2 regions of the Butyricicoccus pullicaecorum genome follow, and region 2 is predicted to be linked to the other one. Evidence: riboswitches for the same ligand, from Rfam matches in the RefSeq annotation. Region 2 holds a riboswitch; the other holds the start of a gene.
What was found. A riboswitch is a leader RNA that binds a small molecule or an ion and turns the genes downstream of it on or off. The one in region 2 is predicted to bind FMN.
Positions count from the first base shown of each region.

Region 1: linked by a shared signal. The riboswitch ahead of B5F17_RS04395 (ECF transporter S component) and the one ahead of ribD (bifunctional diaminohydroxyphosphoribosylaminopyrimidine deaminase/5-amino-6-(5-phosphoribosylamino)uracil reductase RibD) in region 2 are both predicted to bind FMN.

Region 1 is NZ_NFKK01000003.1:248,561-256,018, forward strand. It holds gene B5F17_RS04380 (ComEC/Rec2 family competence protein) at 1-298, shown strand, start outside; gene holA (DNA polymerase III subunit delta) at 310-1,356, shown strand; gene B5F17_RS04390 (ribonuclease M5) at 1,353-1,982, shown strand; FMN riboswitch at 2,041-2,172, shown strand; gene B5F17_RS04395 (ECF transporter S component) at 2,298-2,924, shown strand; gene B5F17_RS04400 (Cof-type HAD-IIB family hydrolase) at 3,430-4,224, opposite strand; gene B5F17_RS04405 (RluA family pseudouridine synthase) at 4,217-5,143, opposite strand; gene lspA (signal peptidase II) at 5,136-5,594, opposite strand; gene ileS (isoleucine--tRNA ligase) at 5,652-7,458, opposite strand, start outside.
Region 2 is NZ_NFKK01000013.1:60,570-68,027, forward strand. It holds gene ppk1 (polyphosphate kinase 1) at 1-1,648, shown strand, start outside; gene B5F17_RS10685 (hypothetical protein) at 1,832-2,035, shown strand; gene ribH (6,7-dimethyl-8-ribityllumazine synthase) at 2,032-2,496, opposite strand; gene B5F17_RS10695 (bifunctional 3,4-dihydroxy-2-butanone-4-phosphate synthase/GTP cyclohydrolase II) at 2,525-3,724, opposite strand; gene B5F17_RS10700 (riboflavin synthase) at 3,741-4,373, opposite strand; gene ribD (bifunctional diaminohydroxyphosphoribosylaminopyrimidine deaminase/5-amino-6-(5-phosphoribosylamino)uracil reductase RibD) at 4,355-5,473, opposite strand; FMN riboswitch at 5,641-5,755, opposite strand; gene B5F17_RS10710 (bifunctional diguanylate cyclase/phosphodiesterase) at 6,149-7,458, shown strand, end outside.

The DNA.
Region 1 (7,458 bases), on a different contig from region 2:
TATAGACCGAAAGCTCGGCGTTCGTCTTGTAGACGGAGATTTTGAACTGCTGACGCTGCATAGCATGACGCAAAATATGCTCGATGCACTGTTAACATCCACGCCTCTGCAAAGTGATCGGGTTATCCTGGACAATTCGTTCGAAAAGCAAGACTATTTACAGCGTGCACTGAATCAACTTCAGCCCACCGAAATCATTCTCTCAACCGGATACGGTGCATCTGACACTCTATTCGACATTCCTGTCCGTTCTACCAATCTGGTCGGGGATCTGACCTGGAAAATTCCTCATCTCTAAGGAGAAATATTATGGCGAAAAAGCAAGAAGAAAATGGATTTTCTGCACTCAAGCAATCGTTAAAGACAGGTGAGCTTGGCAGACTGTATATTTTCTCCGGTGAGGAGAGTTATCTGCGTATGCATTATCTGGGTGAGTGCAAAAAGGCAATCATCGGAGACAGTCCGTTTGCAGAGTTTAATCTGTTTGAATTTGACGGAAAATCGATGTCTCCCGATCAGCTGCGCGATGCGATCGAGAGCTATCCTGCTATGGCCGAACGCAAATTGGTCATCGTCCATGACTTCGATCTCTACAAAATGCCTGCGGCTTTCAGTGAATTTCTGCCTGCGCTGCTCGCCGATCTGCCCGAATACATTTGTCTGATCTTCCACTATGATGTCATCGAATGTAAACCGGACAAACGCCTGAAAATCCATCAGGTGCTATCCAAAGCAGGTACGTTCGTATCCTTTGAACACTTGGACGAACGACAGCTGGTAGACTGGATTCGCAGACGCTTCCGTGCGCTCGATCGCGGCATTGATGACGATACCGCGCGGTATCTCATTTTCCTGTGCGGCACTTCCATGACCAATTTGATCACGGAAATCGAAAAAGCTGCTGCATTCTGCACCACAGGCACGATCAAACGATATCATATTGACACGGTATGCACCAAGGTACTCGATGCAGTTGTATTCGACCTGAGTGATGCAATCACAGAGCGTCGCTTTGACAAGGCAATCGCTCTGGTCAATGACTTACTTGCGCAGAAAAATCCTGAGGTCGTCATTTTTTCCACGATTGCACGTCACATGCAGCGTCTATATGCCGCCAAACTGAACGAATCTGCGCGAGGAAGCGAGAAGGAACTGCTCAGTCTCTTAGGTTCTGCCTCTCCGTACTATGCAAAGCGCATTCGTTCCGCTGCGCATAAACTACCCGAAAGTTGGCTGCGGCAATCGGTCTTACTGTGTGGTCAGACCGATGCTGCACTCAAAAGCAGTGCGGCAGACAAACAAAAACTGATTGAGCTTGCCTTATTGGAAATGGCAGCCGGATTGGAGCGCTCATGATTCGCATTAAAGAAGCAATTATTGTTGAAGGTCGATATGACGTAAACACGGTCAAGCAGTTGGTCGATACCATCGTGCTTGAAACCGGTGGCTTTCGCATTTTTTCCGACAAAGAGCGTCTATCGATGTTCCGTCAGCTGGCAAAAAAACGCGGGCTGCTCATTTTGACCGACAGTGATGGTGCTGGCTTAGTCATCCGAAACTATCTGAAAGGTTCCATTCCAGCATCTCAGGTTAAGCATGCTTATATTCCGGAGATCTTCGGCAAGGAACCGCGCAAGCGCACAGCATCCAAAGAAGGGAAGCTCGGCGTCGAGGGTATGAAGCCCGATGTACTGCGCGAAGCGCTGCGGCGTGCAGGTGCCACGATCTTAGATGATACAAGTGGGGAAGAGACAGGGAAGTGTACTGAGCATGCTCAGCGCGCAATCTCTCCGATCAAGAAAGCCGATCTCTATGCACTTGGATTATCCGGTCAACCGGGCAGCGAGAAGCTGCGCACACAAGTCCTGCGTGAACTTGGGCTTCCTACTACACTTTCTGCCAACGCGCTGATCGAATTTCTTAATGTGATTTCCAATCGCGATGAATTGGCTGCACTTGTCGAAGAAATCAGAAAAAAGTAAGGCTAGACGCTTGACAATCCATCTCGATATAGTATAATGATATCAGAAATTAAAGATCGTTCTGTTTCAGGGCGGAGTGAAAGTCTCCACCGGCAGTGAATCAGTCTATGTACTGTAAGTCTGCGAGCCTTAGGGCATGATGGGTGAGAATCCCAACCGACGGTTAAAGTCCGGATGAAAGAAACAGGTGACATAGCACAAAGCTACTTGCTTTTCTATGCCTACTTTTTAAGCCCCTTGGAGCAATTTGATTTGTTTCCTCGGGGTTGTTTTATTTCCTCAACAGGACGGTAGGAAAGAAGGAGCTGTATTCTTATGTCAACCAAAATGACAAAAACCATGAAAATCACTTACACAGCCGTGTTTGCAGCAATCGCAACGGTTCTGATGTATTTCGAATTTCCGCTGCCGTTTATGCCGCCGTTCCTCAAAATTGATTTGAGCGGTGCAGTGATTTTGATTGGTGCTTTTATTTTTGGCGTTGGCCCCGGCATCGCGATGGCTGCGATTAAGGATCTCATTCATGTAACGCAGACCCAGACGGCCGGCACTGGTGAGCTGCAGGATTTTCTGCTGACTTGTACGCTGATTATCATCGCTGTTACGTTCTATCGTCTCCACACCTCTCGCAAGGGCGCATTTGTTGGCTGTGCAGTTGGTACCGTTGTTATGTCGATTGTTGCAATGATTACCAACAAGCTGATCATTCTGCCGTTCTACGTAAAAGGTATGGGCTGGAACCTGGATATGATCTTTGATCTGTGCAAGAGTGTAAATCCGGCTATTGATGGCATGAACGCATATTTGTTCCTGGGTGTTTTCCCGTTCACCATGATCAAGGGCATCATCCTGACCACCATTACCATGCTGGTTTATAAGCGTTTGAGCGTATTTATCAAGGAAAAGCGTCTGAGCGCACATCATCCGGCAACCACTAATTAAGTCATTGTTCAAATTTATACCCGAAAAGCCGCTTGCACGATGCAGGCGGCTTTTTATATGTGTTTATGCAGAGAACTCTCAAAATCAAGCTGAAATCAGGGGATTTTAATTTCAAAATGGCTGCAATATGGGTAAATATATGTAAATGCAAATAGATTGGCAAAATACAAATTTAAAAATCAATCAAGATTTTGTTTTTGAAATGAAATTTGGAACGGACAAAATATCTAAACTGATCTAATCAGTGATCGCAAACAATTAAACTTACAAAGAAAATATAAAAATGATTGTATCGATCACTGGAGAAATAAAAAAACATGCATGTACATGCTGTATAAGTGCAATATTGGGGATTTCATAAAATCGCAGAAAACTAAGAAATTTCCAGGATTCCGGAGAAGTCCCTACTCTCAACTATACAAAATCTTTATTTTGTATAGTTAATAATATCTCAAAAAATCAGCACCTCCCAATCTCCGGTGCTGATTTTTTCATGTGATACACGTTATAACTGCTGTTCAATCACTTCAATCGCATGCGCAATTGCGTGCTGTGTATTTCTGCGCACAACTTGTGACACAATCTCTAAAATGTCTGCATCTGCATTTTCCGGTGCAAAGCTAAAATCTGCTGCCAACAGCATTGACAAATCATTTCCGCTGTCGCCAATTGCATACGCTCGTTTTGCATTCAGCTCTTGTTTGATCGTGCGCAATGCTTCACCCTTACTTGCACGCTTTTCTGTCACTTCCAGAAAAATCGGCGTTGACGATGCAGCCTCATACTGTGCAAGTAAATCCGCGCACGCCTCACGCACCTGTGCTAAAATCTCAGGCTGTCCGGTGAAATTCGCCTTATACAGCGGTTCTCCAGGACGATACTGCGCAAAATCTGTAAATTCACAGCTTGCCATCTGCTGGTGCCGCATCGACTCCGGGCTGGAACGATGCAGATAAATCTGCTCAGATGCGAACAATTCACAGCCCACCATCGGAAATTCCTGTGCAATACGGTCAATTAACGTCCAAATCTCATCATTTAACGGCAGCGACGCCAACGTCTTCCCCGCTCCGTCCCGAACAAATGCACCATTTAGGTATACTCTAGGTGCATCCGCCGGAAGAAGCTCCTCAAAATCAACCGTTGTCATCGGTGGACGACCTGTTGCAATACAAAAACAGCCGCCTTCACGCTCAAATCGATCGATTGCGCGTTGATTTTCTTCGGAAATATGCTTTTGATCGTCCAAAAGCGTGCCGTCCATATCACTTAACAATACAATTCCGTCAAATTTACCCATTTTCCTGCACCATTTTATTCAAAATTGCTATAAAATACTCCGGTAGGGGTGCTTCGAACACCATGCGTTCCCCTGTTCTCGGATGATCGAGAGACAAGCGCCAAGCATGCAGACATTGTCCGTCTAAGCTACTGAACCGATCCTTTTTCAAGCCATACAGCGGATCCCCAATGATCGGATGGCCGATGGATGCCATGTGTACACGGATCTGATGTGTACGTCCGGTTTCTAGCTGAAATGCCAACAGGCTATATCCCCGAAAACGTTTCAGAACCTGATAATGCGTCACCGCATGTCGTCCCTCCGGTACAATGGCCATTTTCTTACGATCAACCTTATGTCGGCCAATTGGCTGGGCAATCGTTCCCTGATCTTCGCGCGGTGCGCCTACCACAATCGCCTGATATTCTCGTGCGGCAGAATGGCAGGCAATCTGCTCAGCCAGCGACTGATGCGCTAAATCATTTTTTGCCACTACAAGCAGGCCGCTGGTGTCCTTATCGATACGGTGCACAATACCCGGACGGATCTCACCGTTGATTCCTGAGAGTCGGTCACCGCAATGATACATTAGTGCATTGACCAAGGTACCATTCCAATTTCCCACGGCCGGATGAACCACCATGCCACGTGCCTTATTGACGACTATGATATCTTCGTCTTCATAGACAATATCAATCGGGATATTCTCCGGTTCGATCTCCACAGACTGCGGTTCTGGCATTTGTACGATCACTTCATCGCCCGCACTGACCTTATAATTTTTCTTGACTGTCTTTCCAGAAGCCAGCGTTACATGCCCCTGTTCAATCCAGTTCTGCACCATGCTGCGCGTAATACCGTCAAGCTGCTCGCAGACAAATGCGTCGATACGCTTGCCTTCCTGTTCGGGCAAAACGGCAAAAATCTGCTCATTCATGCGGCACCGCCTTATCGTGCTGAATCAGGTAATAATAGAAGAACAGCACTACGCCAATGACGACATAGATATCGGCCACGTTGAACACGGGAAAATGAATCAGACGGAAGTCAAACAGGTCGACCACGAATCCATGCCATGCACGGTCAATCAGATTGCCCACCGCACCGGCTGCAATAAGATAAACCGACACGCGGCCAAGCTTGGTACGAATATACTTCTTATGCAGCACATAAGCCAATACAGCCAAAATGATCGGTGTCATCACCAGAAACAGCCAGCGTTGATCTTGCAGAATACCGAATGCTGCACCTCGATTTTCGACATAGGTCAGGTGAAATACACCGTCAATCAGTGGGATTGTTCCGATTGCAGACAACTTGATCAGTGCCCAGTATTTTACCAGCTGATCAAGCAAAACCATTAAAATAATCACGATCGCAATGATCATAACAAAACTCCTTAAAAAAGGACAGACATTGCTGCCTGTCCTTTTATTTTCAATATTTTATTCGCCTACAACCGCGGCGCAGCGTGCACACAGCGTCGGATGCTTGGAATCCTGGCCGATCGAATCGACATACATCCAGCAGCGCTCGCACTTATCGCCCGAAGCGCGCTCAATTGCAATCTGAACCGGCAGGTTCTCGCCCTGCATGCCCTCGCCGTTTCCACGGATGACACGCAGCTTGGAAACGATGCACAGTGCAGCCAGCTCATCAGCCGGTACGGTCTCCAGCAGAGCTGCCGTCTCATCGTCGGCATAGACAGTGACCCATGCCTCCAGCGGCTTACCGATTACCTTGTTCTTACGAGCCTCTTCCAGTGCCTTGTTGACATCGTCACGCAGTGCGATCAGCTTGTCCCACTTGCTGGAAGCTTCCTCTGCAAATGCCCATGCCGGATTTACCTGAGGCATTGCATTGAGAACAATGTTTGCAGCGTCATCGCCGTCACGATGCGGCATTGCCTGCCAGATCTCGTCAGCGGTGAAGCACAGAATCGGTGCAATCATGCGCACCAGTGCATCCAGAATCTCGTACATTGCGGTCTGAGCCGAACGACGCAGTACGCCATTCTTCTCCTCACAGTACAGGCGATCCTTGATAACATCCAGGTAGAAGTTGGACATATCAACGACACAGAAGTTATGGATTGCATGGAGAACGACATGGAACTCATAGTCGTCGTAGCCCTTGATGACCTTTGCAACCAGATCATTCAGCTTCATCAGTGCCCAACGATCGAGCTCGCACAGATCGTTGTATGCAACCATATCAGTCTTAGGATCGAAGCCTTCCAGGTTACCCAGAATGTAACGAGCGGTGTTACGAATCTTGAGGTAGTTCTGTGCCAGATGCTTGAACATTTCCTTGGAAATGCGCATGTCCTGACGGTAATCTGCCGAGGATACCCACAGACGCAGAATATCTGCACCATACTGATCCAGAATCTCCTGCGGACTGATGCCGTTGCCAAGAGACTTGGACATCTTCTGACGCTCTTCGTCAACGATCATACCATGGGTGATGACCGTCTTATACGGTGCAATACCCTTGGTTGCAATCGCAGTCAGCATAGAAGACTGGAACCAACCGCGGTACTGGTCGTTACCCTCAAGGTATACGTCAACCGGGATGGGCTGGCCTTCACGCTGCTCGATGACTGCTGCCCAGCTCGAACCGGAGTCGAACCATACGTCCATGGTATCAGTTTCCTTATCGAACTCACCGCAGCCGCACTCACAATGAATGTCGGACGGCAGAATCTCGCTTGCATCCATCTCAAACCAAGCATTCGAGCCCTTCTCACGGAACAGATCGGATACCAGCTTGATAGTCTGCTCATTGACCAGCGGCTTACTGCACTTCTTGCAGAAGAAGATCGGGATCGGAACGCCCCAGATACGCTGACGGGAAATACACCAGTCAGAGCGCTCCATGATCATGGAGGTCATGCGCTCCTCGCCCCAGCCGGGCAGCCAAGTGATCTCATGGCAAGCCTTAACCGCGTCATCCTTGAGCGCATCGACAGAGCAGAACCACTGCTCGGTTGCGCGGAAGATGATCGGGTTCTTGCAGCGCCAGCAATGCGGATAGCTATGAACGATATCCTCGATTGCGAGCAGTGCATTGCATGCACGCAGATCATCCAGAATGATCGGGGTGGTCTTCTCGTAATACATACCAGCATACTTGCCGGCATCCTCGGTTGCATAGCCCTTGCCATCAACCGGAACGATGATCGGAATATTATACTTCTGGCAGACAATGAAGTCGTCTGCACCGAAGCCAGGTGCGGTATGAACACAGCCG
Region 2 (7,458 bases):
CGGCGCATGGCTCAAATATAAAAACAATCCCATGTTTGCGGTCATCCCGGTGCCCGCAGCCCTGCCCGAGGTCATCTTTTTGCCCGGCGGCGAGACGCGATACATCCGTACTGAGGAAGTCATCCTAGAGCACGTGTCCCAGATCTTCAAGGACGACACGATCCTGGAAAAGACCGTCTTCTGCGTCACCCGTAACGCCGATATCAACCCCGACGATGAGGCGTTTGACTTCGACAGCGACGATTTCCGCGGCAAGATGAAAAAACTGCTGCGCCAGCGCCAGCGCCTCGCGCCCGTGCGCCTCGAGCTGTCCAGGCCGATCAGCGAGACCTTCTTAAAGTATCTCAAGGAGCACCTGCCGGTCACACAGGAACAGGTCTATGTCACCAATGCACCGCTTAAAATGGGTTATGCCTTTGCCCTGCCTGCAAAACTCAGCGAAAATAAGCGCCGCGCACTGACCGACGCGCCGTTTACACCCGGTGTACCGCACGGGGTGCGCTTAAATGCGCCCATTACACCGCAGGTACAGGCACATGATATCCTGCTGTCCTATCCGTTTGAGGGCATGGACACCTTTTTGCATCTTATCCGCGAGTCGGCATACGACCCGGATGTTATTTCCATTAAAATCACCATTTATCGACTGGCGCGTAAGGCCAAGTTGGTCGAGTACCTGTGCGCGGCTGCCGAGGCCGGCAAGGACGTGACCGCCTTTATCGAGCTGCGCGCACGCTTCGACGAGCAGAATAATATCGACTGGTCGGAACGTCTGGAGGACGCCGGATGCACGGTCATTTATGGCGTGGAGAACTATAAGGTGCACTCCAAGGTCTGCCTGATTACCCGCCGCAGCCAGGGCAGCGTGCAGTATATCACCCAGGTCGGCACGGGTAACTATAATGAAAAGACCGCTTTGCAGTATACCGACTTGTCGCTGATTACAGCCAATCCGGCGATCGGTCAGGATGCAAACCACTTCTTCCAGAACCTCGCCATTGGCAATGTGTCCGGTCAGTACGAGCACCTGATGGTCGCCCCGTCCTCGCTCAAAACTGGCATCATCCGCGAGATCGACCGCGAGATCGCCAAGCGCGGCGAGGGCCGCATCTTCATCAAGATGAACGCCATCACTGATATCGACCTGATTGAGAAACTCAAACAGGCTTCGTGCGCCGGTGTGCGCGTGCGTATGATCGTGCGCGGTATCTGCTGTATTCTGCCCGATATCCCAGAGAAAACCGAGAATATTGAGGTCATTTCCATCGTCGGACGCTTCCTCGAACACTCCCGCGTGTATTGCTTTGGTCAGGGAAATGACGAGCGTATGTATATCGCCTCGGCTGACTTTATGACGCGCAATACCGAAAAGCGCGTGGAGGTTGCATGCCCGATCTACGATCAGAACGTCCGCGAGAAGATTCATTATCTGATGGATACTTGCTGGGCGGATAACGTCAAGGCACGCGCTTTGCAGCGCGACGGCTCTTATCGTACCCGTCCGATTCGTGAGACGCCGATTGATAGTCAACAGATGCTGATGGCCAAGGCACTCGAACCGGATGATCAGATGATTGATCTGGAACCGGATAAAAAGCACGGGTTTATGGATTGGCTCACGGGTCTGTTCCACGGTCATAAAGGCTAAAAGCACCGCACCCCTAATTAAAGCTTTCGCCAGCCTTTCTCGAAAGGCTGCGGGTTCTCAGGGCAGAGCCCTGAGACGCCGTCCGCAGACGGCGGAATCCCCTTTTTGATTCCCGGTGTCCGCCCCGGGAATCAATTCAAACAAACAAAAAAGGAAAGACCGTCCGAAGGGACGGTCTTTCCCATGAGCGGCCAATGGCCGCGGGGTATTTCGCTCGCTGCGGCGAGCGATTATTTTTTTATTTTGGTTGATTCCGGTCAAAAGACCGGAATCAAAGGGGGAGTTTCGCGGCTTGCGAGCCGCGACTTGAGGCTCTGCCTCAAGACTCCGCAAGCCTTTCGAGAAAGGCTTGAGCGAAAGCTTCATTTCGCCTGCGGGCGGGATTAAGCCATCGCGCGGCACAAATTGACCATCTCAACTGCGCCCTGTGCGCAGTCAAAGCCCTTATTACCCGCCTTAGTGCCTGCACGCTCGATCGCCTGCTCAATGGTATCGGTGGTCAGCACGCCGAACATAACCGGTACGCCGGTCGACAGTGATACCTGTGCGATACCCTTAGACACTTCCGCGCACACATAATCATAATGGCTGGTGCTGCCGCGGATGACAGCGCCCAAGCAGATGACCGCGTCGTACTTACCGCTCTGTGCCATCTTGGACGCAATCAGCGGAATCTCAAACGCACCCGGTACCCAGGCAACGTCGATGTCCTCCTCGCGCACGTCCAGGCGGGTCAGGCCGTCCATTGCGCCGCCCAGCAGCTTACTGGTGATGAACTCGTTAAAACGTGCGGCAACGATGCCCACCTTGATGTTTTGCGCGGTCAGTTTTCCTTCAAACAGATTCATTATACTCATCCTTTCGGTCATTTTGTGCTTAGTAGTTCAAGATATGTCCCATGCGCTTCTGCTTGGTCTTGAGGTAGAACAGGTCGTGCGCGGTTGCGGCAACCTGAATGGGTACGCGCTCGACGATCTCCACGCCGAAACCGTCCAGACCATAGACCTTTTCCGGGTTATTGGTTAAGAGACGCAGCTCCTTCGCGCCCAGATCCTGCAAGATCTGCGCACCAATCCAGTACTCGCGCAGGTCGGGAGCAAAGCCCAGCTTGACATTGGCTTCGACCGTATCAAAGCCCTGTTCCTGCAGCTCGTACGCCTTGAGCTTGTTGATCAGGCCGATGCCGCGGCCTTCCTGACGCATGTACAGCAGCACACCGCGTCCCTCTTTCTCGATCTGGGTGAGGGCTGCCGCGAGCTGCTGGCCGCAGTCACACCGCGCCGAGCCGAACACGTCGCCGGTCAGGCACTCGGAGTGCACGCGGCACAGAAGCTGTTTGCCGTCGCCAATTTCGCCCTTGACCAGTGCGACATGGTGCTCGCCGGTCAGGTCGTTGATATAGCCGTAGATGCGGAAATCACCGAAACGGGTGGGCATCTCGGCGCAGGCCTCGCGCACGACGTGTTTGTCGTGACGGCGGCAGTAGTCCTGCAGATCCCGAATGGTAATCATGGTCATGCCCCATTTTTCCGCGTGCTCACGCAGCTCGTCGCCGCGCATCATGGTGCCATCGTCGCGCATGATCTCGCAGCACAGACCGCACTCGGGCAGGCCGGCGTGACGCATGAGGTCAACGGTGGCCTCGGTGTGACCCGGACGGCACAGCACACCGCCGCGGCGGGCAACCAGCGGGAACACATGACCCGGACGGCGGAAATCCTCCGGGCGGGAAGCCGGGTCGACGCAGGCACGGCAGGTAAAACCGCGCTCTTCGGCCGAGATACCGGTCGTGGTCTTGACGTGGTCAATGGACACGGTGAAGGCGGTCTGGTGGTTGTCGGTGTTGACCTTAACCATCTGCTCGAGACCCAGACGCTGGGCAATCTCCTCGCTCATGGGCGTGCAGATCAGTCCCTTGGCATACTTCGCCATGAAATTGACGTTTTCTGTGGTCGCAAACCGCGCGGCGCAGATCATATCGCCCTCATTTTCGCGGTTTTCGTCGTCGGTGACCAGGATGATCTTGCCCTGTCGCAGGTCTTCGAGCGCCTGCTCGATGGTGTTGTACTGTTGCATAAAAAAGCCTCCCAAATCAGTAGCCGCAGCGGGCTAAGAATGCCTGGGTGATGCCCGCATCCGGGCTGCCCAGCAGTTTTTCGACATATTTTCCGATGCAGTCGGTCTCCAGATTGACCGTATCCCCGACCCGTCGGGCGGACAGGGTGGTCTGTCCCTGGGTGTGCGGGATGATGGAGACCGAGAAGTCGCGTCCGGTGACTTGCGCGACGGTCAGGCTGATGCCGTCAATGGCGATCGAGCCTTTTTCCACGATGTAGCGCAGCAGCGACGGCGTGGCGCTGACCGTATACCAGACCGCATTGCCGTCCGGTCGAATACGGGTGATTCTGCCCGTGCCGTCGATGTGACCGGACACGATATGCCCGCCGAAGCGGCCATTTGCAGGCATGGCGCGCTCTAAATTGACCGGACTGCCCGGCCCCAGTGCGCCGAGCGACGAGCGGTTCAGCGTCTCGTGCATCACGTCGGCGGTGAACGCGCTCGATGTAAACGAAGTGACCGTCAGGCACACGCCGCACACCGCGATGCTGTCGCCCAGATGCACGTCCTCGAGCACCTTGGACGCTGTAATCGTCAGCACGGCGTTTGCCGGCTCGCGCCGGATGGACTGTACCCGTCCGACTTCCTCTACGATTCCTGTAAACATGCAATGACCTCACTTTCCAGCAGCAGATCGTCGCCCAGCTGGGTGACACGGGGTGCGGACAGGTGGACGGCGTCGTCCGGGTAGGCAACGCCCACGCCCTGCACCGGGGTTTTGGCCTGTGCGCCGCCGAACAGCTTGGGCGCGATGTAGGCTTGGACACGGTGGACGATACCCGCACGCAGCGCCGCCCAGGCGAGCGTGCCGCCGCCCTCGAGCACGATGCTGTCGATGCCGCGTGCGCCGAGTGCCTGCATGAGCGCTGCAAGATCGACATGCCCGTCGGCGTCTGCCGGAACGGTCAAAATCTCGCATCCCGCGGCCAGATAGGGTGCGTGGCGGTCGGAGTCGGTGCAGCAGGTCGCCAAGATGGTAGTCAGGCTGCCCGCGCTCTCGACCAGACGGGCGGAGGGCGGGGTAGACAGGCGGCTGTCGCACACGATGCGGATGGGGTCGCGTCCGCCGGGGATGCGGCAGGTCAGCATGGGGTCGTCGGCCAGCACCGTGCCCACACCGACCATGATCGCCGTGTACCGGTTGCGGTCGCGATGCACCTGCTCACGTGCAATTTCGCCGGTAATCCACTGGGAAGCGCCCGTGCGTGTGGCAATCTTGCCGTCCATGGTCATGGCGTATTTGAGCACCACAAAGGGTGTTTTGTTGCGAATATAGTGGAAAAACGGTGCGTTTAAGCGGTCACACTCGTCTTTCAGGACGTTTTCCACCACTTCAATGCCGTGTTCGCGCAGGATGCGCACGCCCTTCCCGGCAACCAGCGGGTTGGGGTCGGACGAACCGACGACCACGCGCGCAAGTCCCTGTTCGATGAGCGCGTCGGTGCACGGCGGGGTCTTGCCGTGGTGGCAGCAGGGTTCAAGCGTCACGTAGATGGTCGCGCCGCGCGGTGACTCGGTGCAGTTTGCCAGCGCGTTGCGCTCGGCGTGCGGCCCGCCGAACATGGCGTGCCATCCCTCACCGATCACCCGGCCATCTCGGACGATGACCGCGCCGACCAGAGGATTGGGGCTGACATGTCCCGCGCCGCGTGCGGCAAGCGACAGCGCACGGCGCATATATTCCAGATCTTCAGCCGAATGGCTCATAAAATACCGCCTCATTTCTGCAAAAAAAGATGCCCCGAACCTTGGGGTTCAGGGCATGAGACAAAATCGAAAAATAAGCGCATTTACCAACAAAAAAACCCGGAATGCAAGCATTCCAGGGCGTAAAAGTTCGGCAAATACACGCAGATCATGTGATCTTGGGGTTTTGTCATCTTCTTTCATCCAGACTGTACTGTCGGCTTCGGAGTTTCACCGAATCATGCCTTGCGGCTCGTGGGCTGTACCACCGGTAGGGAATTGCACCCTGCCCTGAAGATGTATGTTCTATCAACGAGGCCAGTATACGCCCGGACGGCGAATTTTGTCAAGCATTATTTTAGCACAGTGCCGTAAAAAATATGTGGGCAGCCCAAAACCAGCGGGCCAAATGAGAGGACAAAAAAGGTCAGAAACCATGCGATGGGACAGAGGTTTTTGTACCCGGATGAATGATACAAAACGTAGGGAATATAAAACACAAAATAGGGCGCGCGCGGACTAGAACAGCGGTGTGCATTTGACGGGAGATGAAACATAGAAAGGCTTGACAGAGGTACCTCGGACGTGAGAGAATGATAGAAATAAATCATCCTTTCTGCCGCAAAAAATCTGGACGGTTTGCCCGTCTGCACACGATTTTTGACCGGCTGAAAGTACGTACCCAGGAGGGCAAAAATGGAAATGAATATACATGATTTTGTCCCGTCACTGGAGTTTCTTTACGACGCGGTTGCAGACAGTATTATGGGATATTTGTACCTGACCGACATCAGGAGCGACCGCATCTGTATCTCGGAAAAAGCAAGGCAGGATTTCGGCTTTTCCGAGTGTGTGATTCAGAACGCGCGTGAAACCTGGCTTGCGCGCATTCACCCGCGTGATCGCGACCGGGTAGACGAGTCTATTTCGCTGCTGTACAGCACACAGAAACAAACTTTTGACGACGAATTTCAGATGCGTGCAACCTCAGGACGGTATTTCTGGGTGCGTGCGCGCGGACGCATCTACCAGCCGCCCGGCATGGACAAGCCCACCCACGTCATCGGCATTCTGGAGAATCTCGAGCAGGACGGCGAGGTCGATCGCGTGACCGGTCTGCACACGAGTGACCGCTGCCGCCGGGTGGTCGAGTCGCTGATTGCGCACGGACAGGCGCAGCAGTGCGGCATTCTGCTCTTTAACATCGACGATTTTACCCGCATCAATATGCTGTACTCACACGCATTCGGCGATATGGTACTGCGCACAGTCATTCAGGAATTGCAGGCACTTCTGCCCGAGGGCGCTGACCTGTACCGCCTCAACGGCGACCAGTTCCTCGTGCTGTGCCGTGCGTGCAATCATGCCAAGATGCGCGAGCTGTTCGAGTGCTTGCAGGAGTACGTCCGCCACCTGCGCAGCCTGGACGGCATCAGCTATCAGTTCAGCATTTCGGGCGGCGTGGCGATGTTTGCCGACAGCGGGCCTGATTGGGCAGGTCTGCTGCGCAACGCGGTGCTTGCCATGCGTCAGGCCAAGAAGAGCGGCAAGAACCGACTCAAAATCTTCTGCCCGTCCATGCTGCCAAGCACCCTGCACGAGCAAAAACTGATTCAGGAACTCAGCCAGAGCGTCGCCCGCGGATTTGAGGGCTTTTATCTGGTGTACCAGCCCATTTGCACGGCAGATTCGCTGCGTTTGGTGGGTGCAGAAGCGCTTTTGCGCTACGAAAGCCCGGAATTCGGACGCATTCGACCGGACAGCTTCGTTCCCTTGCTCGAGCGCGAGGGACTGATGAGCGACGTGGGCATGTGGGCATTCCGACAGGCGGTGTCAGTGTGCAAGACTTGGGTCGAGCAGCTGCCCGAATTCACCATGAACGTCAATGTCTCGCTCTATCAGTCGCTCGGCGACGGGTTCAGTCAGCGCGTGTTCCAGACGTTAAACGAGATCGGTCTGCCGCCCGAGCATCTGGTGCTCGAGCTGACCGAGAGTTGCTTTGCCGA